4 regions of the Paenibacillus sp. OK076 genome follow, and region 2 is predicted to be linked to each of the others. Evidence: riboswitches for the same ligand, from Rfam matches in the RefSeq annotation. Region 2 holds a riboswitch; each other region holds the start of a gene.
What was found. A riboswitch is a leader RNA that binds a small molecule or an ion and turns the genes downstream of it on or off. The one in region 2 is predicted to bind thiamine pyrophosphate.
Positions count from the first base shown of each region.

Region 1: it holds a riboswitch for thiamine pyrophosphate, as region 2 does, so the genes downstream of both, thiC (phosphomethylpyrimidine synthase ThiC) here and BMY78_RS00055 (ABC transporter ATP-binding protein) in region 2, are expected to answer to the same signal.
Region 3: it holds a riboswitch for thiamine pyrophosphate, as region 2 does, so the genes downstream of both, BMY78_RS14580 (thiamine phosphate synthase) here and BMY78_RS00055 (ABC transporter ATP-binding protein) in region 2, are expected to answer to the same signal.
Region 4: it holds a riboswitch for thiamine pyrophosphate, as region 2 does, so the genes downstream of both, BMY78_RS25375 (ABC transporter substrate-binding protein) here and BMY78_RS00055 (ABC transporter ATP-binding protein) in region 2, are expected to answer to the same signal.

Region 1 is NZ_FOCH01000004.1:366,089-373,473, reverse strand. Features, by position in the region: gene thiC (phosphomethylpyrimidine synthase ThiC) at 506-2,311, opposite strand; TPP riboswitch at 2,654-2,767, opposite strand; gene BMY78_RS26460 (IclR family transcriptional regulator) at 2,887-3,630, opposite strand; gene BMY78_RS26455 (alpha/beta hydrolase) at 3,989-5,017, shown strand; gene BMY78_RS26450 (Fe-Mn family superoxide dismutase) at 5,217-6,536, shown strand; gene BMY78_RS26445 (S-layer homology domain-containing protein) at 6,672-7,385, opposite strand, start outside.
Region 2 is NZ_FOCH01000001.1:3,400-10,784, reverse strand. Features, by position in the region: gene BMY78_RS00065 (ATP-binding cassette domain-containing protein) at 1-633, shown strand, start outside; gene hisC (histidinol-phosphate transaminase) at 658-1,779, shown strand; TPP riboswitch at 1,885-1,987, shown strand; gene BMY78_RS00055 (ABC transporter ATP-binding protein) at 2,158-2,925, shown strand; gene BMY78_RS00050 (ABC transporter permease) at 2,912-3,757, shown strand; gene BMY78_RS00045 (ABC transporter substrate-binding protein) at 3,875-4,942, shown strand; gene thiM (hydroxyethylthiazole kinase) at 5,222-6,034, shown strand; gene thiD (bifunctional hydroxymethylpyrimidine kinase/phosphomethylpyrimidine kinase) at 6,031-6,843, shown strand; gene thiE (thiamine phosphate synthase) at 6,843-7,385, shown strand, end outside.
Region 3 is NZ_FOCH01000001.1:3,309,839-3,317,223, reverse strand. Features, by position in the region: gene BMY78_RS14585 (ABC-F family ATP-binding cassette domain-containing protein) at 1-1,015, shown strand, start outside; TPP riboswitch at 1,080-1,189, shown strand; gene BMY78_RS14580 (thiamine phosphate synthase) at 1,428-2,102, shown strand; gene thiO (glycine oxidase ThiO) at 2,107-3,336, shown strand; gene thiS (sulfur carrier protein ThiS) at 3,333-3,536, shown strand; gene BMY78_RS14565 (thiazole synthase) at 3,540-4,307, shown strand; gene BMY78_RS14560 (MoeB/ThiF family adenylyltransferase) at 4,304-5,353, shown strand; gene BMY78_RS14555 (winged helix-turn-helix domain-containing protein) at 5,527-6,216, shown strand; gene BMY78_RS14550 (C40 family peptidase) at 6,357-6,857, opposite strand; gene BMY78_RS14545 (thiamine diphosphokinase) at 7,140-7,385, opposite strand, start outside.
Region 4 is NZ_FOCH01000004.1:120,221-127,605, forward strand. Features, by position in the region: gene BMY78_RS25365 (ABC transporter permease) at 1-542, opposite strand, end outside; gene BMY78_RS25370 (thiamine-binding protein) at 542-832, opposite strand; gene BMY78_RS25375 (ABC transporter substrate-binding protein) at 1,056-2,096, opposite strand; TPP riboswitch at 2,318-2,430, opposite strand; gene BMY78_RS25380 (NAD-dependent epimerase/dehydratase family protein) at 2,576-3,331, opposite strand; gene BMY78_RS25385 (VOC family protein) at 3,350-3,736, opposite strand; gene BMY78_RS25390 (DUF2798 domain-containing protein) at 3,928-4,416, shown strand; gene BMY78_RS25395 (MFS transporter) at 4,866-6,101, opposite strand; gene serS (serine--tRNA ligase) at 6,483-7,385, shown strand, end outside.

The DNA of each region.
Region 1 (7,385 bases), on a different contig from region 2:
GAAGCAAAATAAAAAGACTCTCGAATGAGAGACTTTCGAATGGTATAATTATTTTGCACAGCCAATTTGTGGTGGGAAATAGGTTGCCTCCGGTGGGAGGTGATCCTATGAACTTCTCTTTCAACGACGTAATCGTGTTCGCAATGCTAATTATTGCGCTCCTGACATACATCGACCGTAAAAAGAAGTGACCCGCCACAGGTTGACGGCCTGACGGGTCACTTCGTCTGAACTATGCTGCACTTGGAGGAATACCTACCGCAAATGTTGTGCAGGAGTAGCCATTGGCCTGGCTACTCTTATTTGTTTTTCACTTATATTCATTTTATTAAACATCTGGGAGACAATCAACCTATAACTGATAAAATATGTTGTGTCGTTATCCTTGTCCTTCGAAGTTAAGCGTGCGCACCACATACCAAGTAAGAGGCCGCTCTTCTCATCAATCACGGAGAGGAACGGCTTTTCACCATGTCAGGCCGCCCAGATTGCGCTGTAACGGCGCTTAGGAGCGTGTCCGGTATTCCTCAGCCTTTTCCTGCATACCCGCTGCCACGGCCTCATTCTCGGACAAACCTTTGTCTGCGGCAAAAGCACGAATATCCTGCGTAATGCGCATGCTGCAGAACTTCGGCCCGCACATGGAGCAGAAATGGGCTTCTTTTGCCCCTTCGGCCGGCAACGTCTCATCGTGGTAGGACAGCGCACGCTCAGGGTCCAGCGACAGGTTGAACTGATCCCTCCAGCGGAACTCAAAGCGTGCTTTGGACAGCGCATCGTCCCGCCGCTGGGCACGCGGGTGACCTTTCGCCAGATCAGCGGCATGCGCAGCGATCTTGTAGGCGATAACCCCTTCCCGCACATCATCCTTATTAGGCAGGCCCAGATGTTCTTTTGGCGTAACATAACAGAGCATCGACGTACCGAACCAGCCGATCATCGCTGCCCCAATGGCCGAGGTAATATGGTCATATCCTGGTGCAATATCGGTCGTCAGCGGTCCCAGCGTATAGAACGGCGCCTCCTTGCAAATCTCCATTTGCAGATCGACATTCTCCTTGATCTTGTGCATCGGCACATGTCCCGGACCTTCAATCATCACCTGCACATCATGCTTCCAGGCGATTTGTGTTAGTTCACCAAGCGTCGCCAGTTCCGCCATCTGGGCTTCATCATTGGCATCGTAGATGCTTCCTGGGCGCAGTCCGTCTCCGAGAGAGAAGGCCACGTCATACCTTTTCATAATCTCGCAGATGTCTTCAAAATGGGTATACAAAAAATTTTCCTCATGATGCGCAAGACACCATGCTGCCATGATGGACCCGCCCCGTGACACAATGCCCGTCATGCGTTTGGCGGTCATCGGAATATATCTCAGCAGCACGCCTGCATGGATCGTAAAGTAGTCCACACCCTGCTCTGCCTGCTCTATGAGCGTGTCACGATACAACTCCCAGGTCAGTGCTTCGGCTTCTCCATTGACCTTCTCCAGCGCCTGATAGAGCGGAACTGTTCCAATGGGTACAGGTGAATTGCGGATGATCCATTCACGGGTTGTATGAATGTCCTTGCCTGTGGAAAGATCCATCACCGTATCCGATCCCCAGCGTACGGCCCAAGTCATCTTTTCTACCTCTTCCTCGATGGAGGAGGATACCGCAGAGTTCCCGATGTTAGCATTGATCTTCACATGAAAATGACGCCCGATCAGCATCGGCTCACTCTCCGGGTGATTGATGTTCGCCGGCAGGATGGCCCTGCCACTCGCCAGCTCCTGCCGCACAAATTCCGGCTCCACACCCTCACGGATGGCAGCGTACTCCATCTCCGGTGTGATCATTCCCTGCCGTGCATAATGCATCTGGGTCACGCAGCGCCCTGCCTGTCCCCGTAACGGTTTACCACGCAAGCCTGGATACTTCTCGGCTCCAGTTCGCTTCCCTCCGGGTTTCAATCCGTTATCCTCCGGTTTTACCGTTCGTCCCTGGTAGGCTTCAACATCTTCACGCTCCGTAATCCAGCGGGTGCGCAGCGCTGGCAGCCCTGCCCGGATATCGGCATGAAATCCGGGATCAGTCATCGGCCCGCTCGTATCGTAGACACGCAGCGGTTCGTTATGCTCCACTCCTTGGGGAGTATTCGTGTCATGAAGGGCAATTTCACGCTCCGGTACTGCAATGTCCGGTCGTGAGCCCTGAATGTACACTTTGCGGCTGCCCGGGAAGGGCTTAACCCGTCCGGCCGCACCTGCACTCTTTTCCAACACCTGATCCTGCTCGTCTTGTCCCAGCGTTCTGTTCTCTGTACTCATCGCTCTTGTCTCCTCCTCATTGGTGATTGCCTGGATTGAAATGCTTGCGCACGAGTCCAAACCATCCACAACATAGAAAAAGGAAGAGCGATCATACCACACAAAATAGGGACATACAGTTCAAGTAATACAGACAGTCGAGGAAAAAAAATCCATATCACCGCTTCGCCAATAGCTCCCAGCTCTTTATCCAAAAGCAGCTCTGACAACGGCTTCCGCCTGTTTACTGTATAAAAAAAGCCGGTTCCCAAGGGAACCGGCTTATGTCCATCACCAATAACGCAACTCATTCAGGCTCCATAACGGAGTCCATCCATAGGTCACATTATATGGTGTTCGTGGTCGTATCGCCGATTACTTCCCTACGCTGGTATGATCCAGATCAGGTGCAAAGGGTCCGGAATCTCATGCGATTCCGTCTCAGTCCGGACAATTCGGACTCCCCCAGTAACGTTAACAAGTTGCAGCATCTCAGCCGCAGATTCATATTCAATTATGCTGACCCTGTTGGGCCGTCCATTACAGAGTAGCGCAACCGGATCATAAAAACAACCTTTAAATTCCAGAACATAAAATCAGGATAACATCAGTCCCATCTGTGTAGCAGCTTCCTTCAGCACAGGTGCGTATTCATGCAACGTCTCCTGCGAAAGGCGACTAACAGGCCCGGATACCGACAGAGCAGCAGCGATGTTGCCTTTCCGATCCATGATGGGTACAGATACAGCGGCGGCTCCTGGTTCACGCTCCTCATAACTTGTGGCGTAGCCGTATTCCAGAATGTCTTTCATTTGCGCCAAATATACTTTGGGATCGATAAATACGGGCCATTCCGGTCCATTCATCAGATCTTCGCGGTCCTCTTCGGTGGCAAAAGCCATCAGCACTTTGCTGGATGCTCCCACGGATAACGGAAGTCTGACGCCTACCGGAGCTACACGGCGAATCGCCTGATCACTCTGCACGGCCTGAATTCGAATCCGCTCACTGCCATCACGCAGATATAAACTCACGGTTTCGCCCAGTCGATCTCTGAGCCGCTCCATCGCAGGAAGGAGTAAAATGGCTGGATCATCGCTGCGAGACATATGGGCAGACAGCTCCCAGATGCGTATGCCCAGCCGATACTTCTCGGTGGCTGCATCCCGGATCACGAACCCCTTGTCCTCCAAAGTAGCCATCAGACGATGGACTGTACTTTTGTGCAGACCGATCTGGCTGGCAATTTCCGTGAGTCCCAGATCACTGCGGGTTGTAAAACACAATAATATATCCAGCGCCCGTTCTACAGCCCGGACGGTTAACTTTCGGTCTTCCATGGCAAGTTGCCCTCCTCATGTTTCATCACATGAAACTTGGTTACATAAATTATATGAGAAACGGTCTCATCTGTAAACCAAAAAGAGCCATTTGGAATAGGAATAATTGTAAATATTTTCTTTTTATAAATTAAAATCCCCTGCTATTTGCACCCTAAGGAAATGTTAACCAGATATCTTCAGAACTATATAACAATTGCGTAACAAATGGCCTCAATCAATTGACTTTGACTATATTGGAACATACGATAAAGATATATTAAATTAAGATTTTGCTTCCTATGTAGTCAGAAAAATCATTTATCCGCTCTGTTCGTCTCGTTGTTATCTTCATTTGATTTTTAAAGGAGGGGCAATCATGTATCCGACATCCCAGAGCGAAGCCCCGCTGCAAACGAAAGTGTCAGATCTGCCTTCTTCGTTATCACCGAGGCTGATCCGGTTCAAACATATTGTCGTGGCGTTGTTGCTCTCCGTTGTATTTTTTCTGCTCTTTTGTTTCATCGCACTGCACGGTTATATTGCTTGGGTATTATCCAATCCAACTGTAGCGCCTGTATTCTCCAATCCCATGCAGGCCAAGAACATGAAGTATCAAGACATCACATTCCCTGCGGCAGACGGCAGTCGAACGATGCAGGGTTGGTATATTCCGGCTGATGATAATGCAAACAAAACCATCATATTCAGCCATGGATATGGTGCGAATCGTGAAGAGACCTGGGTACCGATGTATGACCTGGCCCATTATGCACACCAACTCGGCTTCAATGTGGTAATGTTCGATTACGGTTTCGCTTCACAGGTCAACAAAGCTGTCGCCACAGGCGGCAAAGCCGAGTCCCAGCAGCTGCTTGGTGCAATCCAGTTTGCGAAGCAGCGCGGAGCTCAGGAGCTTGTCGTATGGGGTTTCTCCATGGGTGCAGGTACAGCTCTGCAGACTGGGCTTATTACCAAAGATGTGGATGCCATGATTCTGGACAGCACATTCCTGCTTGAGCCGGATACGCTGTATCACAACATCCATAATCAGATTGATCTTCCGCGTCAGCCTACGCTGGAAATTATGAACCTGCTGTTCCCGATTCTGAACGGGACTGGATTGCAGCAGATTCCGTATCAAGAAGTGAAAAAAGAAGATTATCCTTTCCCGATTTTCTTTATCCATGGTACCGAGGATGAGAAAGCTCCTTACCCGATTGCGGAACTGCTTGCCGGCAACCAGACCAATCCGAATTCCGATGAATGGATTGTGGACGGTGCGCATCATGAGCTGATCTTCCGGGAGCATCCGAAGGAATATCTGCGCCGTGTCTCCACATTCCTGAGTCATGTGACCAAGACGAGCAGCGATGATGTGGACAATACCAATACCGGAGAATCGTGAAAACCCGGTAATTCAAGAGCCCCTATGGGGCTCTTTTTTTGTGTACACATAGGACAAGGTACCTGGAGAATATACTTTTGGGACGTAATTAAAGACAGCTCCAGCTTGTACATTGCCAAATTGAACGAACGGGAGAATCAAATTTAATTTCTGCTGCTGGATCTGAATTTCAATTCACTTGAATGGAGGTTTACCGCATATGAATTGGTATGGATATGGGCATCTGCTGCCTCTGAGGGTACTCGAAGAAGTCCGTTTCTGGAAAGAGCAAGAGAAGGAACATACGATTGTCATTCGCGCCTTGGTTCCTGATCTTGAACCCTTTTATGTCAAATGGCTTGCGGAATGGGAAGCGATCTTTGAGAATAGCGAACGAGTCGCGAATCAGCTGTTGAAGCAAATACTGCCGGGAACCCAGCCACCTGCTCCTTACATCATCCGCTGTATTGAACAGCTCGTGGCTGAGACCTGCACACAATCGCGTGAGTTCATTAGACAGCTGTACGTCCTGCTGGAGCAAAGTACTGCTGTTCAGCAAGTGCCAATTGCCAAAGTGGTTATTCTGCATTTCATTCGCGAATCCGAGTATTTCCTGGGGGTACTTGAAACGCTGAAACAATCTGGAGCTTTGCGGGATTTGGAGTCTGATTCATCGTTTTCACTGAATGATATTCTTCAAACCTCGGGACAACCGGCTGATGCCAACGTAGTGACTTCAATGCCCATGTCTGAACAGCCCTATCGTGAAGCTGTAGAAGAATCATCCAATGCTGCGGGAAAAGCCAACAACCCTACTCCAGCGGTACAGACACAATATTCGGCGGCTGTACCGTCCCCCAATGCAAGTACAGAGGGCACAACCAACTCTACAGCAGTGCCGGTCAAAGAGAAACCTGTACCTATTGGTGGACACACACTGCCACCCCTACCCTACGCCTACAATGCGCTGGAACCATATATTGACGAGATGACGATGCGCATACACCATGACAAACACCATCAATCCTACGTAGACGGACTGAACACCGCGGAGAAAAAGCTGGCAGAATCGCGGAAAAAGAATAATTTTGAACTCGTCAAACATTGGGAACGCGAACTCGCATTTAATGGTGCAGGCCATTACCTGCATACGATCTTCTGGACGATCATGAACCCCAAAGGCGGAGGCAAGCCTTCCGGTATGCTCGCAGAGCAAATCAAGCGGGATTTTGGCAGCTATGAAGCGTTCAAGAATCAATTCACTGAAGCCGCCAACAAAGTGGAGGGCAGCGGCTGGGCCATGCTGGTCTGGAGCCCGCGGGCGCATAGATTGGAAATTTTGCAGGCGGAGAAACATCAGAACTTATCTCAGTCCGACATCGTGCCTCTCCTGCCGCTTGATGTATGGGAACATGCCTACTATCTGAAACACCAGAATGAACGCAAAAAATATATCGAGGACTGGTGGAAGGTTGTGTACTGGCCAGCTGTGGCGGAACGTTATGAAACTGCGCGCAAGCTGTTATGGCCGCCTTATTAGAATTCTCGGGCTAAGCATAGCATCGGGGCGTACTCTGGAGCGCATTGAATCCATGGTGCTATATGTTGATGTAAAAAAAGAGATATCTCCAGCCAAATGACTGAAAGATATCTCTTTGAGTTTGAATACAACTATTTACTTGCGGATAGAAGCTGCCTCAATCGCTTCATAAGCCCAATGTGTGGCAGGTACATCCGACCAATGTCCTGACGCATTCGTTTCAGCTTGAAGACCGATCAGCTTATTCAGCATTGTAACAGCTTCAGCGCGGGTTATCGGCTGACTTGGACGGAACATTCCATCCTTGTATCCGGTAACTACTCCCGCCGAACTTAATTGTTCTACTGCTTGTTGCGCCCAATGCTCGTTCATATCGGTAAATGCTGTCGGCGCAGTAGTCATCTGAGCAGATGTTAATAACGGCTGTAACACGACAGCCATTTCTGCGCGGGTAATCGCTTGATCCGGCTTAAAGCTGCCATCTGTATAGCCTTGAACAGAACCGGATTGGGCTGCTGCTGATATAGATACCTGTGCCCAGTGGCTGGATGTAACATCTGTAAATTCATGACTTCCCTCAAGAGTAGATGTTCCCAGAATACGCGTGATTAATGTTGCCATTTCCGCACGAGTTACATTACGCTCTGGTCGGAAACTTCCATCCGTGTACCCCTGAATATAAGGTTGTGCTTTCAGTGTGTTGTCTGTCCAGTCTTTGACCCTAACAATGGAGAATGTACTGAATTTGTTTACTTCAATCTCGACGCCTTGCTGATTATCACCGTTTAGGGTAACCCGTTTGCCGTGTACAAGCTCCTTCGTTCCATCACTATGCTCAATATATACACC
Region 2 (7,385 bases):
AGTACGTTGCTGCGTCTGATCGCCGGGCTGGAGGCCCCCTCTTCCGGGAGCGTTACGCTGGGCAACAGAAAGCTTGGCAGTACGGCACCCGAGACACGGTTTCTGTTTCAGGAAGCCCGGCTGCTGCCTTGGAAATCTGTGCTCGACAATGTACGGCTGGGCATCCCCGACAAGAACAAGGAAGATGCACGCCAGTCGCTTCGCAATGTGGGACTCGGAGAGCGTGAAGGTGACTGGCCGGGGGTATTATCTGGCGGACAAAAACAACGTGTCGCCTTGGCACGGGCACTCGCTAGTCATCCGCGCCTACTGCTGCTGGATGAACCGCTGGGTGCATTGGATGCATTAACCCGAATTGAGATGCAGCAATTAATCGAACGCTTGTGGGTAGAAGAAGATCTGACCGTCATTCTGGTCACGCATGATGTCAGCGAGGCGGTTGCGCTGGCAGACAGGGTGCTGCTAATCGAAGATGGTCATATAACGATGGATACCCGTATTACGCTGGAGCGGCCACGCGTTCGGGACAGCGGGTTTGCTCATTTTGAAAACCTGATTCTGAATCGCTTGTTGACTCCTCCACAAGAGACACCACAGCAGATTGCCCAGAAACAGATCTCATTCTCGATCTAATTCCACTGGAAAGAAGGCATGATTATGCAATCCCTTTCACCCGTTCCCTCTCCTCCTGTTAAAGACCTGTTAAATCAAATTCCGGCTTATACGCCTGCTAAATCCATGGAACAGATCCGGCGGGAGTTGGGACTGGAAAGTGTGGATCGACTCGCTGCAAACGAGAATCCGTTTGGTTCCTCTCCGCTGGCAGCAGAAGCGGTCAGATCGCTGAGTTCCGATCTTTTGGCTCAATACCCCGACGGTTCCAGCCAACTGCTGCGTGACAAACTTGCGGAACGTCTGGGGGTTCGTACTTCCCAACTGGTATTTGGAAGTGGATCTTTCGAGCTCCTCACCCTTACCGCCCAAGCTTATCTTAATCCCGGGGAGGAATCACTCATTCCGGTGCCCTCCTTTAACTGGTATAAGGGCGCTACGCTGCTGGCAGGCGGGGTCATTCATGAAGTGCCTTTGGTCAACCATTCACTGGATCTGGAGCAATTCCGGCAGCGGATTAATACTTCTACCCGAATCATCTGGCTGTGCAATCCGAATAATCCGACCGGAACCATTTTCACGGCAAATGCCCTGCTTGATTTACTCGAACATGTTCCCTCCCATGTCGTGGTTGTCCTGGATGAAGCGTATTATGAATTCGCGGAAAGTGAAGATTACCCTGATACGGTTAAGCTGCTGGAGCAGTATAATAATCTGATTATTTTGCGGACCTTCTCCAAAATATATGGACTGGCCGGACTGCGTATTGGATATGGCATCGCGAATGAAAGCATCATTGAAGGCATTAACCGGGTCAAGCTGCCCATCAGTCTGACAGCCACATCCCAAGCCGCTGCTTCGGCCAGCCTGGATGATCATGAATTTGTTTCTCATTGCCTGCAATACAATCGTCAGGGACGGGAAACGTTAATGCAATCCTTTGATCAGTGGAAATTACCCTACATCCCTTCCGAAACCAATTTCATCATGGTGGATCTGTTGCAGGATAGCGGCCCGATTACCAAAGAATTGTTGAACAGAGGTATCTCTGTCCGCGGCGGTGCCGAATTCGGTATGCCTACCTGGCTTCGGATTACGATTGGCACACCTGAGCAGATTGTCCGGCTGATCGGTGAGCTTGATTCACTGTTACATTCAAACGATTAGAATAGGTTACTTTCCTAACTCTCATTACGCACACTTCTTTTAAGCCGCCCTCTTTACATTCTGCTTGCATGTGATATATGCTGAACACACAACTGCATATCTTAATCATTGCACTAGGGGAGCCTTGCGGCTGAGACGAATCGAACGATTCGGACCCTTTGAACCTGATCTGGATCATACCAGCGGAGGGAAGTGGAGCGGCCTCTCAGTAAGCGGATTTTTTCATGTTGATGATGAAATTTAATGTGAATTGAACTTACAGACCCACTCATTTCTCCGGAAATGGGTGGGTCTTTTTCGCATTCTTCGGGCAGATCAGAAGGTGTAATTAAAGATCACGCAGTTTGAAGTTTGAATAATAAAGGGGAACGGATCGAGATGGATAACGACATAACCATTCATAACATGAGCTACGCCTTCCCGGGAAAAAGGGATTCCCCCGTGCTCTCCAATGTGTCGATGCGTGTAGCCAAAGGCGAATTCGTCTCGCTCATCGGTTCCAGCGGCTCCGGTAAAAGCACCCTCTTCAAGCTGCTGGCAGGCCTGCTTGAGCCAACCCACGGAACCATTAATATTCCTTGGGTTCAGGAAGGAAAGCGACTGGGGCAGGTGGCCTACATGCCGCAAAAGGACCTCCTGTTACCCTGGCGAACCGTCATGGAGAATTGCATGCTCCCCGCTGAACTTGCTCCAGGTCGGCAGGATAAGGTACGAATTCGAGCGGACATTCTGGCCGGTCTCGACCGATTTGGCTTATCTGGCCACGCGCATGCTTACCCGGACGAGCTGTCAGGTGGCATGCGCCAGCGTGTCGCGCTGCTTCGTACGTTGCTGACAGGTGGCCAGCTCATGCTGCTGGATGAACCATTCGGCGCACTCGATGCCCTGACCAAACGTGAGATGCATCGCTGGCTGCTGGAGTTCTGGGAAGGCTTGGGCAAAACCGTGTTGTTCATCACGCATGACATTGAAGAAGCCCTGCTGCTCAGTGATCGGATTATTCTGTTAACTCCGGTGGGCCAAAGCCAACAGCTGCTGGATCTGACGGTACCTTTGCCGCGTCCAAGACATTCGGACATGATCTACGAACCCGCTCTCGTTCAGATGAGACGACGACTGGAGGAACAATTGCATGCGAGACGGTAACTTGAGAGATAGCACGAAGTATAGCGCAAGAGGTTGGCTTGCCCGTTATGGTCTATTTCTTTTGCTCATGATCCTGCTGCTTGCTCTCTGGGAGTGGATTGTGCGTATGGGATGGGTGCCTTCCTTCATCATTCCAGCCCCGACGGCGATTGTCCGTTCCCTGTATGAGCATCGCCACCTTCTGCTGGGTACACATTTGCCCGCTACCTTGATGGAGGTTGTCGTTGGCTTTGGCTTGTCCATTGGTGCCGGAATTGCACTTGCAACGGGTATGCATATGAATCGGTCGATTGAAAAAGCGTTATATCCCTTCATCGTGATCAGTCAGACGATCCCGCTGATTGCCTTGTCCCCCGTCTTCATCCTGTGGTTTGGCTACACGCTGTGGAGTAAAGTCGCGGTGGTATTCCTGATCGCATTTTTCCCAATTGTGGTGAGCACCTACGATGGCCTGCGCCAGGGTGATCCGGAGCAGCGTGAACTGCTACTGACGATGGGGGCCAGCAAGTGGGATATTTTCCGCAAACTCCAGATTCCACTTGCCCTTCCCTCCTTCTTTTCGGGAATGAAAATGTCTGTGGTTTATTGTGTGGTCGGTGCAACGATCGGGGAATGGCTCGGTGGAAGCAAGGGCCTTGGTTACTTCAGCCGCAGAATGTCGAGCAATATGAACACGGACGCCATGTTCGCCGCCATTGTGCTGTTATCCCTGCTCGGTATCGCCCTGTTTGTACTCCTTGCATGGATGGAGAGAAGATTCGGTACACCACGTCATGCAGGTAGAAGAAAAGCTGGATCATTTCCGGAGGCAGACCTGCCAAAACAGACGTAGTGTGCTTTGCCCAATCCCCTGCTATCGACTAAAAATTACAGCGCAGCGTTATCCCATCTCAGGAATGTAAAACTTATGAATGATAAACAGATAAAAGGAAATGAGGAATTTGAAGCTATGAAGAAAAAACATATCTACTCCCTGCTCCCCACTCTGCTCATGACCCTGTTGCTTACCATCAGCGGATGCGGAAATACGGGTATCAACACACCTGCCACAGATTCAACTTCCAATGCAAAAGATACAGAATCATCTGCGGCCGAGAGGTCATCGGCATCCAAAGACAAGCTGTCCATCATGCTCGATTGGTATCCGAATGCAGTGCATTCCTTCATCTATGCTGCACAGGAAAAAGGTTACTTCGCGGATCAAGGTCTGGATGTTGATATTCAGATGCCTGCCGATACCAATGACTCACTCAAGCTTGTTGCTGCCGGGAAAATCGATCTGGCGCTGAGCTATCAGCCGCAAATCTTGCTCGCGCGTGGGGAAAACATTCCTGTACGTTCGATTGCAGCCGTCGTTCGGCATCCGCTCGTGCATCTGTTAACCGAAGCCAACGGTAAAGTGAAATCGCCAAAAGATCTTGAAGGGCTGACGGTCGGCTATTCCTCAATCCCCCTGTATGAAGCAATGGTGCGTACCATGATCAGCCAGGATGGCGGTAATCCCGACAAGATGAATCTGGTCGATGTAGGATTTGACCTGATCCCTTCCCTGGCTTCCGGGCAGGCAGATGCCATTATGGGTGGTTTTATTAACCATGAACAATTGATTCTGGAAAAGGAAGGTCATGCCATGAAATCGATCAATCCCGTCGATTACGGTGTACCTGATTATTATGAACTGGTCCTCACTGCAAGTGATGCGGGCATTGAAGCGAAAAAGGATCAGCTTACCCGCTTCATCAAAGCATTACAGGATGGACAGAAATATGTAACAGAGCACCCCGAGGATGCGCTGAACATTCTGCTCGCACATGAGAACGAAACGTCTCCTCTTGACCCGGAGATCGAAACCAAAAGTCTGAATATTTTACTGCCGCTGATGAATGAAGAAGGTCAGCCGTTTGGCAGGCAGGACGCCCCTTCTTGGGAAAACGTACGGGCATGGTTGGTTCAAAGTGAACTGATTCCGGATTCCGTAAAGGCTGAGGATGCTTTTATCAATTTGCAGGGTGAGTAGGAAACTCGACTGCTGGGTGAAGATCAAGAGATTTTGAAAGTTGTATATTCATTTTCGGATGACGCCCACATGAGTAGCTGCAGAATTCAATCACTCTACGAATAGAATCTTTATCGAGGATAGGAATTTTAATTAAGCTTTCTATATGCACTTTGTAGCTATCCGTGAATAGCTTTTTTGTTCCCATCATTTAATAACCCCTATTAACAACATATATAAGGGCCATCCTGCCCTGCCACTTTTATTGATTAATTTGCTTATTTATAAGGAGGAACTCATATGACTTACCTGGAACGTGTTCGTACACAAAATCCGCTTGTTCATAACATTACGAATATTGTCGTCGCTCCGTTTACAGCCAACGGTTTGCTCGCACTAGGTGCATCTCCCTTTATGGCCTATGCGCATGAAGAGGTCGCTGATGTTGCCAAGATGGCAGGAGCAGTTGTACTGAACATTGGCACTTTGGACGAAAAGGTAGTTGAGGCAATCCGCCTGGCTGGTCAATCCGCCAATTCAAATAACGTGCCTGTTGTGCTCGATCCGGTTGGTGCTGGCGCAACCGCCTATCGTACAGAAACCGTTCAGATGCTCGTTCGTGAGCTTCGCCTCACGGTGTTGCGGGGTAATGTGGCGGAAATCGCCAATGTCATCGGTGAGCGTTGGAGCATCAAAGGTGTGGATGCAGGTCAAGGCGAGGGCGATCGAATTGGAATAGCGGAACGGGCAGCACAAAAACTCGGCTGTGTGGTCGTCATTACCGGACGCGAGGATGTCATTACGGATGGACAAACGACGTTCCTGACGAGTAATGGACATGCCTTGCTTACCCAAGTGACAGGTGCAGGCTGCTTGCTCAGCTCGGTAATTGGTACTTTTGCAGCCATTGCGAAACCGGGAGACGACCTGCTGGAAAGTATTGTGGAAGCTCTAGCTTTCTATGGCGTTGCTGCAGAGATTGCGGCGGAACGTACCGCTGACCTGGGACCGGGCAGCTTCCAGATCGAATTGCTGAATCAACTGGCTCAAGTGACACCTGACGTTCTTGCGCAGCGGGCACAGGTTCGTCGGATTGATGGAGGTGCGCAATGAGTATCGCACAGGCTTTGACGATTGCTGGTTCCGATAATGGTGGTGGCGCCGGAATTCAAGCTGATCTGAAGACCTTTCAGGAGCTCGGTGTATATGGCATGACTGTGATTACGGCTATTGCTGCCCAAAATACAACAGGTGTGCAGGGCGTCTTCCCTATTTCATATGAAGGTATCGCTCAACAATTGGATTCGACCGGGGATGATTTTCAACCTTCAGCCGTGAAGACGGGCATGCTCTACAGTGCCGAAATTATTCGACTGGTCGCCGAGAAAAGGCAGCAATACGGCTGGTCCAATCTGGTCATCGATCCGGTTATGGTTGCCAAAGGCGGCGCCCCTCTGCTGCAACAGGAGGCCGTTCAGGCGCTAATTACAGAGCTGCTGCCTCATGCACTGATTACGACACCGAACATTCCGGAAGCCGAGCTTCTTACTGGAATGTCTATTATGAATTTGAGTCAGCGCGAAGAAGCCGCAAGACGAATCGTGCAAATGGGCTCCACGTATGCATTGGTGAAAGGTGGTCATGATGAGGGAAGTGGCATGATTGTCGATGTGCTTTATGATGGGCGGTCTTTTCACTATCTGGAGAACGTTCGGGTGGTGACAAGGCATACCCATGGAACGGGATGTACATATTCTGCAGCCATTACTGCCGAATTGGCGAAGGGCTCAACTGTATTGGCTGCCGTCACCACCGCGCGAGCATTCATCCAGGCAGCCATCGAAGATGAGCTGGGAATTGGGTCCGGACATGGGCCGACGAATCATTTTGCGTATCAGCGCAGACTGCGGGGTGAACAATAATGCGCCCTCTGGATGCAGAAGCGGTAAGACGTGCGATGCAGGTGTATTTGGTCATGGGCAGCGTGAATACGACGCGTGACCCCGTGGAGGTGCTGCGCCAAGCCATCGCTGGCGGCATTACGCTGTTCCAGTTCCGGGAAAAAGGAACTGGCGCTCTGGTTGGCGAAGCACGCATCACGCTTGCGATGCGGCTTCGCGAGGTGTGCAGCCAGCACGGGATACCGTTCATCGTGAACGATGATGTGGAGCTGGCTGTGGCGGTGGAGGCCGACGGTATGCATGTCGGCCAGGACGATGCGGACGCGGCGCTGGTACGCGCCCGCATCGGAGAAGGGCGGATGCTTGGCGTATCCGCCCACTCCGCGCTGGAAGCCCGCCGTGCAGTGCAGGCGGGCGCCGACTATCTTGGCGTCGGGCCCATGTACCCGACGCGGTCCAAAGCGGATGCCCACGCTGTGCTGGGCCCCGCCGGGGTTGCCGAACTGCGCGCCGCAGGCATCGCAGTTCCGGTGGTGGGTATCGGCGGCATTACGCCCGATACC
Region 3 (7,385 bases), 3.3 Mb from region 2:
AAAACCAACTGCTCTTTTGCTGGATGAGCCAACGAACTATCTTGATGTGGAACACATTGAATGGCTGACGCGTTACCTTAAGGATTACCCGTATGCGTTTATTCTGATTTCGCATGATACGGAGTTTATGAATGAGGTCGTTAACGTTATTTATCATCTGGAATTTGCCAAGTTGACGCGTTATGCAGCGAACTATAACAAATTCCTTGAAATGGCCGACATGAATAAGGCGCAGCATATTGATGCTTATGAGAAACAGCAGGAGTATATCAAGAAGCAGGAAGATTTCATCCAGCGGAACAAAGCCCGTGCTTCTACTTCCGGTCGTGCCAAGAGCCGTGAGAAGCAGCTCGGCAAGATCGAACGGATCGATCGTCCAGACGAAGCGGCCAAACCCACATTTAAATTCAAGGATGCCCGGGCGAGTAGTAAAACCGTCTTTGAGGGCATTGATTTTGAAATTGGATATTCGTATGCATTATTGCCCAAAATGACGATGACGATTGAGCGTGGCGAGAAAATTGCCATTGTTGGCTGTAACGGTGTAGGTAAATCCACACTGCTCAAGACCATCTTGGGAAAAATCCCACCAATCAGCGGTAAGACTTTCTTGGGTGACTATTTGGAGACAGCCTATTTCGAACAGGAAGTACGTGCAGGAAACATTACCCCGATTGAAGATGTGTGGAATGAATTTTCTCATCTGACACAGAATGAAGTCCGGGGGCATCTCGCACGTTGTGGATTGAAAAATGAGCATATCACCCGTCCGCTTAACGCGCTTAGTGGTGGTGAACAAGCCAAAGTTCGTTTGTGTAAACTTCTGATGCGTGAAAGTAACTGGATTTTGTTCGATGAGCCTACAAACCATTTGGATGTAACGGCCAAAGCAGAGCTGAAACGTGCCTTGCAAGAATTCAAGGGTACCGTGCTGCTCGTATCCCATGAACCTGATTTTTATGAAGATTGGGTTACCAAAACGTGGGATGTTGAAGCTTGGTCCGAGAAACAATAACGTAATAAATGGAAATGTACGGTGACAAAAAAAAGTGTCTATGGTAACATAGGCTACAGCTTCATATGAACACTAGGGGGGCCGCACGATGCGGCTGAGATGGAAGAATGCGATTCCGGACCCTTTGTACCTGATCTGGATCATACCAGCGTAGGGAAGTGGCGCGTTTCAGCTAATGACAAAGGGCGTTATCGATAACTTTGCGATATGGCCTGCAAGATGATTCATGCGGTTTCTAAGTATACAGCGTTGCGACTATGTTGGTTTCTGTAGTTGTTATGCATTATGTATATATAGAGTAATCCCATGCGACAGTCATTCAGTTGATCCATGAATTCTAAATTCGTGGCCACTCCCCTACGGGAGTGGCTTTTTTGTTGTTTTATATCCGCTTAAATCATACAAGAGGAGGGTGAACAGGACGGAAATCTTCCACGAACAGTTAACAACACGATTATTCGAACTGCATGTGGTTTCACCAGGTACAGGAGACTTGGACTCTTTTCTGAATATTGCTAAGGATATATGGCGGTGGGTCGATTATATCCACATACGGGAAAAAAAGCTGCCCCTTGAGCAACAGATGTATTGGGCGCAAAGTCTCAGAACACGAGGTGTCCCATTTAACCGAATCATTCTGAATGGCTCCACTCAGCTTGATCATCATGCGTTGCTTGGTGGTGTGCATTGGGGTCAAGCAGTTATTCGGAAATACGATAAGGATGTGTTGAGGAGAAACAATCGGCTTCGCGTAGGAGTATCGGTTCATTCTCTGGAAGAAGCAAAAGTTGCAGAAGAACGTGGAGCGGATTATCTCTTTTACGGGCATGTATATGCCTCACCCAGTAAACCAAATTTCGAGCCCAGGGGACTTGCTTCGTTAGCAGAGGTATGCGCTAAAGTTTCAATTCCGGTCATCGCGATTGGTGGGATTGCAACGGAGAATATTGCTGCCATTCGAACTGCTGGTGCCCGTGGAGCCGCTGTGATTTCGTCGATTTGGACGAATGATCAGCCGGAACTGGCTGCCGCTGCATTGCGACTGGCGATTACGGATTCAGAGAAATACGCCGAACCAAGGAGATGATGCCATGAGAAAGGAAGCAAGAAGCCGAAGCGGGAATCGTTCAGGGTATCATCCAGGCACAGTATCGAGGAGTAAAGTTGGAGCAGAATTTCGAGGCAAGCTTCATGCAGAAACCATTATTGTAGGCGGAGGCGTTATCGGTTGTGCTATCGCATGTGAACTCGCTACCCGAGGTTATGACGTTCTTCTGGTTGAGCGTGCTCGGATCGCTGGTGGAACTTCCTGTGCAGCCGCAGGCATGCTTGCCGCTGACAGTGAGGAATTTACTCATGCTGTGATGGCAAAGCTTGCCCGGCAGAGCAGAGCTTTGCTTCATGAGCAGAAGGAACGAATCAGTGCGCTTAGCGGCGTTGAAATGGGGCTGCAACAGCAAGGTTTTATTACTCCTTTTCGCTCATACAGTGAGGTCAGCAGTTACAAGAATAATCGATCGTCTACCTTATCTACAGAACATATTTGGTGGGATCGTGTCGCTGTCCAACAGGAAGCTTCATGGTTAAACAGGGATACGTATGGAGCATTTTACAGACCTTCCGAGAGCGAGGTTCTTCCTGTCAACTTAACGCAGGCTTATGTCAGATCGGCTCAAGCAATGGGTGCAAGGGTGATGGAAGGTGTACAGGATGTCCGTTTGCATACGGATGTGAATGGAGTGCAAGGGATCAAGACTTCAATAGGAACGATGACATCGAGAAATGTCATTATTGCTACAGGGTTACATGGTGAAGAATTGATGAGACATGTGGGTCTGAAATCGCCTGTTTTACCAGTAAAGGGAGAGATTGCAGCCGTACAGTTTTCACCTCACCATGCCGGGTACAGGCCAGACAAAACGGTGTATGCAGAGGATATATATATTGTTCCCAAAGCTAATGGAGAAGTATGGATCGGTGCAACAAGCCTTCCTGGAAGAACAGATATGAACGTTTCGGTGCAAGGCATTCAGAAGCTGCTTGCAGCTGCAACAAACTGGGTACCTGGCATAAAGGAAGCCCATTTTATCCGAGCGTGGGCGGGTGTCCGTCCTTCGACTCCGGATGGATTGCCTTATGTGGGGGCTTGCGAAAGTGTTCCCGGTTTATTCGCTGCTTTTGGACACTATCGTAACGGCATATTGCTTAGTGCGATTACAGCGAGCCTCATGGCTGACTTGATTTGTGGCAAAACCTCGGAAGAGATGGGGATTCAGGACCTTAGTCCAGAACGTTTGAACACAAAGGAGATGTTGCAGTGAATATCATTGTCAACGGACAAACCATGCAAATTGAAGATAGCTTAAATCGTGTGGACAAATTGCTCCATTCATTTAATTTGCAAGTAAAAACCGTCGTGGTTGAGTTGAATCGTCAAATTTTAACGCGGGAATATCATGAAACGACCACTTTAAGAGACGGAGACCGAATTGAAATTGTACATTTTGTGGGAGGCGGTTGAATCATGTTGAGGATTGGGAGTTATACGTTTGAGTCAAGATTGCTTATGGGTACAGGCAAATTTTCGGACTTGGAAGTGCAGAGCCAGGCGGTTGAAGCCTCAGGTACGGAAGTATTAACGTTCGCCGTTCGGCGTTTGAATCTGGAAGAGCGCAACAAACAGCACTTTCTGGACACCCTGGACTTGAAAAGGTATACCCTTCTACCTAATACAGCGGGTGCTTCAACAGCAGAGGAAGCTGTGCGAATCGCTGAACTTGCTCGAGCGTCAGGGCTTTGTGATATGATAAAAGTAGAAGTTATCGGCGATGGAATCACTTTGCTTCCTGACCCAATTGAAACCTATAAAGCTTGCGAAATTTTGCTTGAAAAAGGCTTTACGGTACTGCCTTATATCTCGGACGATGTTATGCTGGCCAAACGATTGCAACTACTCGGCGTACATGCTGTTATGCCTGGGGCTTCACCGATAGGGGCGGGAAGAGGCATTATTAATCCCTATAACCTGGAGATTATTATTGAACAAGCCGTCGTTCCTGTTATTGTGGATGCAGGACTTCGAGCACCTAAAGATGCTGCTTATGCGATGGAGCTGGGAGCTGACGGTGTTTTGTTGAATACGGCTGTGTCCGGATCCGGAGATCCGGTGAAGATGGCGAAGGCAATGCGATTGGGGGTTGAAGCAGGTAGACTGGCTTATGAGGCAGGCATGATTCCCGTTAAGCGCTATGCAGCAGCGAGCAGTCCCGCGGAAGGAATGGTTCACACATGACTAATCAGACACGATCTTCTGAACAGGGAGACCGCTATTCCAGACAGGAACGGTATGCACCTATCGGTAAAGAAGGTCAACATCGATTGAATAACAGCAGAGTATTAATTGTTGGAGCGGGCGCGCTTGGTACGGGCATTGCTGAAACGCTGGTACGTTCAGGAATTGGCCATATCACCATTGCAGATCGTGACTATGTGGAGTGGAGCAACCTGCAGAGACAGCAATTATATATCGAGCAAGACGCCATTCAGCGAATGCCCAAAGCGATGGCAGCAAAGAAGCGCCTATCTGACATTAATTCTACTGTTGAGGTTGTAGCCAAAGTGATGGACGTCAGAGTAGACGAACTGGAGGAACTGGTTCAGAATGCAGACTTGATCATGGATGCCACAGATAATTTTGATACCCGGCTATTAATAAATGATATGTCTCAAAAGTATCGTATTCCCTGGATTTACGGCGGATGTGTGGGCAGTTATGGAATTACCTACACATTTCTACCTGGCGAAACACCTTGTTTGAACTGCTTATTAGGTGAGGTTCCGTTAGGTGGGGACACCTGTGATACGTCAGGCATTATTCCTCAGGCGGTGCAGATGGTTACAGCTAATCAGACTGCGGAAGCGATGAAGTTTCTCAGTGGTAATTCAGGTGCGCTGAGACGCAAATTGTTATCATTCGATGTGTGGAGAAATGAATACATATCCATTAACGTCGATGGTGCCCGGAAAGAAGATTGTCCATCCTGCGGAGCAAAGGCTAACTATCCGTACCTCTCTGCCTCAAACTTGGAAAAAACCGACGTACTATGTGGCAGAGATACAGTACAGATTCGCCCTTCACGGCGAATGAATCTGGATCTACAGCATACGGCTGATCGCCTCGTTAAGCTGGAGGAAGGCCGCGTGGAGGCTAATCCGTTTTTGGTTTCTTTTACAACTGGAGCGCACAGGATGGTCATTTTTCAGGATGGTCGCGTCCTTGTTCATGGCACAAAAGATACGGCAGAGGCGCGTACGCTGGTTCATCGGTACTTTGGTTAAAGAAGAAAATGAATGTTCCGAGTCCGTTCCTTCCGGGAATGGACTTTTTCATTTTACGGCATGATAACTATACAACAATGCTGCGATACACAACGGTCACAAGATTGTGGAGTTCAAGTGTAATTTAAACCAACAAATATGTAGCAGCGTATAAGACAGGCCGGGTGAAAAAAATGAAAACATCCATATTACTGGTTGGCAGGGGCGAGCTGGTATCTTCTACTCAAGGCATACTGTGTGCTGAAGGCTACCAAGTCGAGCAAATGGAATGGACAGATCTGAACCGTCTTTCTGAACTAACACTCACGAATCTCAATATGATCATATTAATAAATGAAGGATGCCATGAAGCTACCCTAAAAAATGGACTAGAGTCCTTCGTACACATAGGAGTTACTTCTCCATTGCTTGTCATAACTCCCAAGATATCGCCTGAATTAATTGTGGAATTGCTCGATTATGGCGCTAACGATGTGATGGAAGCACCTATTCACGATAAGGTGATGATGGCCAGAATACGGAATCTTTTACGTGTGTTCTCGCATACATCACAGGAAGATGAAGAAGTCATTGTAGTGCATGATCTCAAGGTTAATCTGCGTTCACGTCGCGTAAGTCGTGCAGGTGAATATCTGGTGTTGACTCCGAAAGAATACGAATTGCTGGAGTTCTTGGCGCGTCATGTGAACGAGGCATGTCCCCGGAGTGTTATTTTGAGGGAAGTATGGGGATATGATTTTGCAATGGATACGAATGTGGTAGATGTGTATATCAAACATTTAAGGGTAAAGGTAGATAAGGGAAGGAGCGTCAAATTAATTCATACCGTGCGTGGAGTCGGTTATATGCTTCATACCCAATAAAAGCGGTCGTATCGCCGCGGCTAACGAATTGCCTGTTTTCCACATAACTCCTGTTTGAGCTGAGAATTTCATTGGGTAAATATAAAAGGACCGGATCATTAGATCCGGCCCTACTCGCTTCTTTATCTTCAAAATATGAGCTACAGTACGCGGCGAGCTTTAATATATGTTTTTTTCCAGTTCCCCGAGTTCAAGTCGGAAAGAGTTACACCTGGTGATCCGTACGTGTGCAGAATTTTTCCGTCGCCTGCATATACGCCTACGTGAGTAATATTGGAGCCTGTGGAGCGACTACCGCTGGAGAAGAAGACCAGATCTCCAACTTGCAGATTAGCTTTAGATACAGCTACGCCTTCTTTGGATTGCTTAACGGATGTACGTGGCAAATCAACACCATACTTTTTAAAGATGTATTTCATAAATGAAGAGCAGTCAAAATTTTGTGTAGTTGAAGTTGAAGCGCCAAATTTATATGGAGTTCCTGTAAAGGTTTTACCATAGTTCACAATTTGTTGTCCTGTGGATACAGAAGCGCTTGCTGCCTGTGCAACAGGTGCATTCGTCATTAATACAGCTCCAAAACCTAGTGTAGCGCACAACCCGACGGTTACGGCCTTTTGGACAAAGATGTTTGTTTTCATGTGAGTACCTCCAAAATTCGTTTTCGTTTAGTTGCTAGAGCGAGTATAACAGCTTTGTAACAGCCTAGAAATTGGATGGAACCTGATCATCCTTAGGGCCGCAACAGTTTGGGTTTGTTTATTAAAATACCATTAAAAATGTCAAAAAATTAATCATTGACGAACCTTGAACGTTACAAATATAGAAAAGACCCTTGATATATCAAGGGTCTTTGATGTTTTATTTGATTATTTTTAATCTAAATCATAGGTTACAAAAACGTAATAAGTATAAGCGGAAGGTTAATCTTTGCTTTGAATAATGAGTAATAACCCGCTATCGATTGAGACGGTGCCAGTCTTTCCGAGCAGTTTGTTGCTAATCCCCAATGATTGACCCATACGTATAGTTGCTTGATCAAGCGGGTACATGAAACCTTCCAGCGTAATACCTGTTACTTCATTAGTGAGTGGGAGCAGGGAGATGTACTCATATCCACGGTCTTCCACATCAGCTTCGGAGGTCGTTAGCATCATATAATTGTGTTC
Region 4 (7,385 bases), on a different contig from region 2:
TTAATCCCCGAGAATACCGAGGGCAATGCATGTGGAAGTTCGAGCTTCCAGAAGATTTGGCCGCGTTTTGCACCAGCCATGCGCATATAGTTCATCATCGCTGCATCGGTGCGGGTCAACCCGTCCATAGCAGCTACAGCCACCGGGAAGAAGCAGACCAGGATGATAGTAATCAATTTGGGCAGCAGCCCAAATCCGAACCAGATTAACAGGAGCGGCGCGAGCGCGATGGTCGGAATATTTTGACTAAGGATAAGTAATGGATAGAGTGCAGATTTCAAAAATGGAATCAAATGCAGCACCATCGCAATCAGTAATCCCACGAGCGTACCTGCTGCGAACCCAATCAATGTCAGCTGGATTGTTGCCCATGCATGCATGCCAAGTCGATCTGCTTGGGACGCTGCTTCATGGGCGATGTCCGAAGGCGCAGGCAGCATCCATTTCTCAATATGGAACAGGGAGACAGCTCCCTGCCATATCGCTATAAAGAGAATAACCGCCACAAAGGGCGGCCATACGCTTTTCCAATAGGCATGCATTAGCGATATTTCTCCGTCAGGGTGTCCATGCTGAAGCCGCTTGGGCTATGGGCGATCTTGATCTGTGAGATGATGCTTGGACTGCCGGCTTCCACGAGAACTTCGTGCATTTTGCGGACAACCTCCAGCAGTTCCTCCAGTTCACCCTCCATCGTGGTATCCAGTGCATTAACCTGATATTTCAAGCCGGACTGCTGAATCACTTCAATGGCACGATCAACATAAGGATAGGAATTTTCGCCATTTGGCGTTTTAGGAATGACTTGAATGCTAAGTAGTGTGCTTGCCATGAAAGATCACTTTTCCTTTCGAGTTAAATTGCATGAGTTAAACCAGCTTTACACTTGACCACTCCGATTGCAGTACCCTCTTCCGATCGCTGTTATCCCCGAATTTTTTTGATTTCATTTTCCGCAAGGGGAAAATCCGGGGATAAAGGCGACCACTTCGTTTCTTCAGATGGGTTCTGCACTCTTCGTTCTGGTGTAAAAAAAAGTTAAACTTAAAAAATTTTTATTGGGGTAAGAACTCGTTTGTATACGCTTTGGATACATCTACCTGCTCATCGAGCAGTTTTTTGCTAAACATCCAATCTGTATAGTTCTGCCATACTTCCTGCTTCTGCTCACCCCAGCGCGGTGCGTCATCCTGATATTTCGGACTCAGCCACTTCTGGCTTGCGAGTACGAGGTCCTTATCCAGATCCGGTACGGCCTTGATCAGAATGTTCGCAGCGTCTTCGGGATGATCAATCGCATATTGATATCCTTCGGAAGTGGCTTTCAGGAATGCTTTGACCAGCTCGGGATCGTTCTGAATCGTCTTTTCATTGGTAACGAGTACAGGAGTGTAGTAGTCCAGTGCCTCGGAATAATCCTTCACATATAACATGTCGATCGGTTCGCCGCGCAGTTCGGCTTCAATACCCGTCCACGCGTAGAAAATCCAGGCAAAGTCGATATCACGTTTCACAGCGGTGAAAAAGTCGGCGTCACCCATGTTAATGTTTTTCACTTTGGATACATCGGCGCCTTCACCTTCCATAATGGATTGCATCACGGCTTCTTCGACTGGGGAACCCCAGCCGCCATAGGTTTTGCCTTCAAAATCTTTGGGAGACTTGATGTTTCGATCCACCGGAGCGGCAAATCCGGACGTGTTATGCTGAATAACCGCAGCGATGGACACGAGTGGTACGCCTTGTGTGCGGGCCTGAGTCACGCTCTCCTGATAACTTACGCCAAAAGGCACTTCATTTGATGCAACCATCGTATCTGCGCCACCGGCACCTGGTTGTACAATCTCTACGTTCAAGCCTTCGGCCTTGTAAAAACCTTGATCTACGGCCGCATACAGGCCGGTATGATTCGTATTTGGTGTCCAGTCCAGCACTACTTTAATGTCCTTGAGGGCTGCGTTGTCACCTTCATTGCTGTTTTCGGTATTGCTGCTGCCAGTTTCTCCTGAAGGTGCAGCTTCTTTGCCGCCACATGCGGCCACAGCCACTAGTAGTACGCATAAGAGCATTAGGCCCATCATTTTACGCCATCTCATCTTCATTTCTCTCCTTCATGTTGTCCGGCCAGTGGCACGGGGTACTCCTTGGCTTCATATCCAAGCATCTTGCATAAATCGACAGATTTATACCAGCTATGATCCGGATGACGTCATTTTTTTTAGCTCTCTGGCTATATAAAAGAACATTAAAAAAGCGCCCCGTTAATCCGGGACGCGTGCAGGCGTTAGAGATGTGGCACTCAGCAAAGAGGCTGGGCCAATTCGATATACTCCGATTCCTACGCTGGCATGATCCAGATCAGGTCTAAGGGTCAGTATCTTGGTGGGATACACTCTCAGTCGGCCTATTCCGACTCCCCTGGGAAACTATGAAGTTACGGGCATTACTATGTGTAATTATAGGCCAGAGGCCTATGCATGTCCAGTCAGGAACTGGATGGGGACACGTATGAAGTTATCAAACAGGCCGTTATACATATGTATAACGGCCTGTTAAGATGTGTGATTTTCAACAATTATCGTGGCGAATCATATAAGGAAATCTGACTGAGTGCAAAAGCATCGGATTTCGGGTCATAGCCTACCTGTTTCTGAGTGGCTTCCAGATTCAACCGTTTAAACCTATTATTCGATATCCCATGCAGTATGGTGAAGGGCTCCAGCTCTGTAGCTGTAATTGCTTTGAACATCAAATTACACAAGTCAGCCGGACTAATATACGCGCTCATATCCCTTGCCTCCAGCACGGGTCCATCCGGTTGAAAATCATCATATGCACCGATACGTATTGCAACACTTTGTAAACCTTCGGTATACGCAAAATAGGAAGCAAGCGATTCTCCAAAACATTTGCTAACCCCGTACAAATTCCGTGGGCGTGTCGGCATGTCTGGATAGACCTGAGCATCAATGGGATACCCCTCGATCGTCTGTGCACTGCTTGCCAGAATGACTCTTTGCACACCTTGGTCCTTGGCTGCACGGAATACATTAAATGTACCTTTGATATTGATGTCCAACAACGATTCATAGAATCCGGCATGCGGGGAAGGATCTCCCGCCAGATGTACAACCACATCCATGCCTTCGCAAGCGTGCTGACAGGCTTCGGGATCTGTCACATCCAGTGTCATGATCTCATGGTCTGTCCCTTGATACGTATGCAGTCTGTCGATATTCAAATCTGTTAGTCGCAGGTGAAATGCTTCTGACAAGTGTTGGGACACGTCACGTCCAATTTTTCCGGCTGCACCGGTAATTAAAATGTTCATAAAAATCAGCTCCAATTTTTAGCGCTGGAAGAACTCAATCCATTCCTTTTCAGGTCCATAGATGAAGAAATAACGGTAACCGTTAGGCAGTGTAATCATCTCTCCATCAATAAACTCGGCCTCGGTTTCTTTAATGCGGTTATACTCGGCCTCAAGGTCATCGACATGGATGGCAAAGTGGTGCACCGTACCTTCGGAAGGCAGCTTGTCGCTGTATCCCTGAATCAACTCAATCTCGGTCTCATCGCTTCCGTTGAAGCCGAGAAAGGCGAGCTGAATGACACCGTTGGTATGGGTTACCCGGTCTTTCAATTCAAGACCAACAATCTCCGTGTAGAAACGCAGCGTGGTCTCCAGATCGCGAACGGCAATGCCGACGTGGTCAATGCGCTTTTGAAAACTCATAATCAAAAATCCTCCTTTAAATATGCAGTGGATCTTTTCTACCATTTTAAGGGATATCATAGGGCTGTACTACGGGGTTGTCAAATCCGATTTTTAATTTGGGAAAATTATAATTGTTCACAGAATGTTCACTTATGAGGAAGGCTTCATCATCTCTATAATTACGAAGGTAAACAGAGAGGATGAGAGATTTGCCAACGACGAAGAAAGAACAGATTGTTTTTGGAATGATGATGTGCACAGGAATGGTCATCGTCATGATGACTTTCAATTTATGGCACAATGGGTTATTGAGCAAGATGTCCGCGCTAGATATACTGCTTCAATTCATATTGTGTTTTATTATTGCGTTTCTGGTGGAGTTCTTCATTGTTGGACCTGTAGCGAGAAAAATTGCATTTTCCTTACCTTTTGACAAATCCAATAAAATTTTGGGCGTGCTCGCTATGTCATTTTTCATGGTCATTGGGATGGTTCTGATCATGTCCTTGTACGGAATGATTTCCGCTTATCTTGCGAATCAGTTAAATGGAGCCTCCGTACTAAGTACGTATCTTCATACGATTGCTCGTAATTTCAGTCTGGCGCTTCCTTACCAAATTATTATTCTGGGACCACTCGTTCGATATGTATTCGGTAAATTCATTAAGGATAAGGGGAGTGTAGTCCCTTCAACCTAAATAACGTTAGTTCCGATTTAGAGCACCTGAAAGTATTTCCTGGGCAATCTTGTGCAAATAAATAGATCGTATGATCACCTTCAATGAAAGGTGATCTGAGGCAAAGGTAGGACACTTTCTACCATGATTACAGCGCTAACGAATCGAGAACATCTTATTAGGCCGGTTTTTAAGGAATGAAAAATCTAACGAATCTCAGCGGCGTTATTATGCTAAGAAACTGCAACGAGACCTTGATTTGGAGCTAATTATCTAGAATAACGTCTCTAGGATTCGTTAGATTTCAAACATGCAGAAATGGAGATGAATAGCGTGTACCAGGTTCGTTAGAACAGAATAACGCTACAACAAAATGTCCACCGCCAATTCATGGCGGTGGACATCTCAATCTCTATAATAGGTATTCTATTTCTGATTCTAATTCTCAGGTCTGCCTCGACACATAACTGTTAAGTCACTGTATCGACCACATGTTTGTTCTGCCATTGATACGCAATCACGCTGATCATCAGCAGACCAACTGCTAAAATGGCAAGCATCCATGCGGACTGGTTAACCTCCAGATGGTCCAGACTCCAGCCTGTAACCAAAGGCAGAATGGCACCACCAACCCCACCTGACGCAATCAGGATGCTGGGCGTTGATTCTTCTGTTCCAGGCAGCATTTTGCTGGCGAAGACGAGGGCAATGGAGAATACACCAGATAATGCGAGCCCGAGCAACAGAATGATCAGAAATGCCGACCAGATCTGGTTGGTAAAAGGAAAGATCATCAGCAGCACAACTGCTGCAAGGCAACTGTACAGAACGTAGACGCGATATTGGAATTTCTCCGCAATATATCCGGCAAACAGTCGTCCAACGGACATGGCGATCCAGAAGCAGGTAACACTAAGTGCAGCACCTGCTTCCTTCATGTTCATTTTCTCAATCAGAATGGCTGGCATGAAGTTGGCAAGGCTCATTTCAGTGCCGACATAGAGAAAGAAAAATAAAACAAATAAAGACAGAAGAGCCAAATTACGGCCGTGATAGGTTGAGCGAGTTGGTTTAATGTCTTCAGGATTCGATCCTTGAGGCAATTCAGCAGCTTGAGTGTGTACAGAAGTCTGGTCTGAGCTGCGTCGACTCAGCTCGTTGTCCAGCTCACCGAATGAACTTTTGGCCCAGAAGATAAAAGTCATCGCTGCACAGACGGCAACCACGAGGAACGACATGCGCCAGTACCCGGCAGAAATCAGACCGCTGGCAATGAGCGGCATGACCATGGCGCCGATACCAAATAACACTTCAAGTCGGCTCATGGCAACCGCCGTGTTATCTTTAATTGCTGCAATGATAATTGTACCGATGACAGCTTCTATCATACCGAATCCGAATCCGGCTGCAGGTGCAATGACGAACATCCAGCCCCAAGGAGGCAGCAGCATATAGGATAACTCTGCAATGCAGAGCAACGCTGCGGCAATTAATAGACCGCCTCGTTTCCCGAAGCGTTTATTCAACCACGGAGATAACAATACACCACCCAGGAACCCGGCAAATTGGGCAAATATCAGTGTGCCTCCCTGACTATAATCCTTGCCATAATGTTCAAGAGCAACGGGTAGGATGGAGCCGAGAACCACATGGGCAAGTCCGATGAGGAAATAGGACAAGCATCCAATCCAAAGCAATTTTTTCATGAAGAAAAACTCCTTCTAGATATTATGTTATGTAGTAAGTCTGCCATTCAGGAGTATTTCCTAAAAACAAACAATCTCTATCATAACAGGACATGTAAGGGTATGCACGGATAACTTGCAATGGAGGCTAAAGTTCGTATATACTGAAAAACAACAATTACAGATCGGACCATGCCGTTGAAGAGCATCCAACTCGGAGGCGTTTTCGCCAGGGGAGCGAACCATTCCCCAAGTTAACCGGAACCGCCCGTTATCGCGGACCAAGAGGCTGAACCAGAATATTCTGGTTCAGCAAGTTGGGTGGCACCGCGAGCAGAGCGCTCCTCGTCCCAAGGGATGAGGGCGCTCTTTGTATTTTTACAGCCAAAGGAGACGGTGACCATGTTGGAAATGAAGTGGATTCGGGAACATGCAGAAGAGGTGCAAGCTGCGGCAGTTGGCAAGAGAATGAATATCAGTATTCGCGAATTGTTGGAACGGGACGAAGAGCGCAGAGCTCTTTTACTGGAAACGGAAGAAGGGCGTAGAGTACGTAATTCGTTATCTGCGGATATCGGCAGACTGATGCAAGCTGGTGAGCGTGAGCAAGCCGAGGGTTTAAGAGGACAGGTGAAACAGCTGAATGATCAGTTGGCGCATGTTGAAGCCAAGCTTGCCGTTGTGCAGGAGGAAGTGACAAGGCTGCAATGGTTGGTACCCAATGTTGTATCGCCGGATACGCCATTGGGCGTATCGGATGAGGACAATGTGGAGGTGAGACGTGTGGGTGAGCTGCCGGTATTCGATTATGAGGCCAAGGATCACGTGGAACTCGGTGAACGGCATGATCTAATCGACATCCCACGTGGGGTGAAAATCGGCGGAACACGAAGCTATGTGCTCAAAGGAGCAGGGCTGCTCCTGCACCGGGCTGTACAGCAACTTGCGCTTGATCTGCTGCTGAAGCATGGATTTACGCCAATGGAAGTTCCTCTGATGGTGAGGGAGAATACCCTTTTGAACACGGGGTTCTTCCCCACAGGGAGGGATCAGGTCTATGAATTACAAGGCGAGAACAAGTGGCTGGTGGGAACATCGGAAGTGCCGCTGGTTTCGTATTATGCGGATGAGATTGTGGATGTGCAGGAGCCAATCAAGCTGGCTGCCACATCGACATGTTTCCGCAGTGAGGTTGGCTCAGGCGGGCGGGACGTACGCGGATTGTACCGGGTGCATCAATTTGCCAAAGTGGAACAAGTCATTCTCTGTGCACCGGATGCGAAAGAATCGGAGCGAATGCTGCAG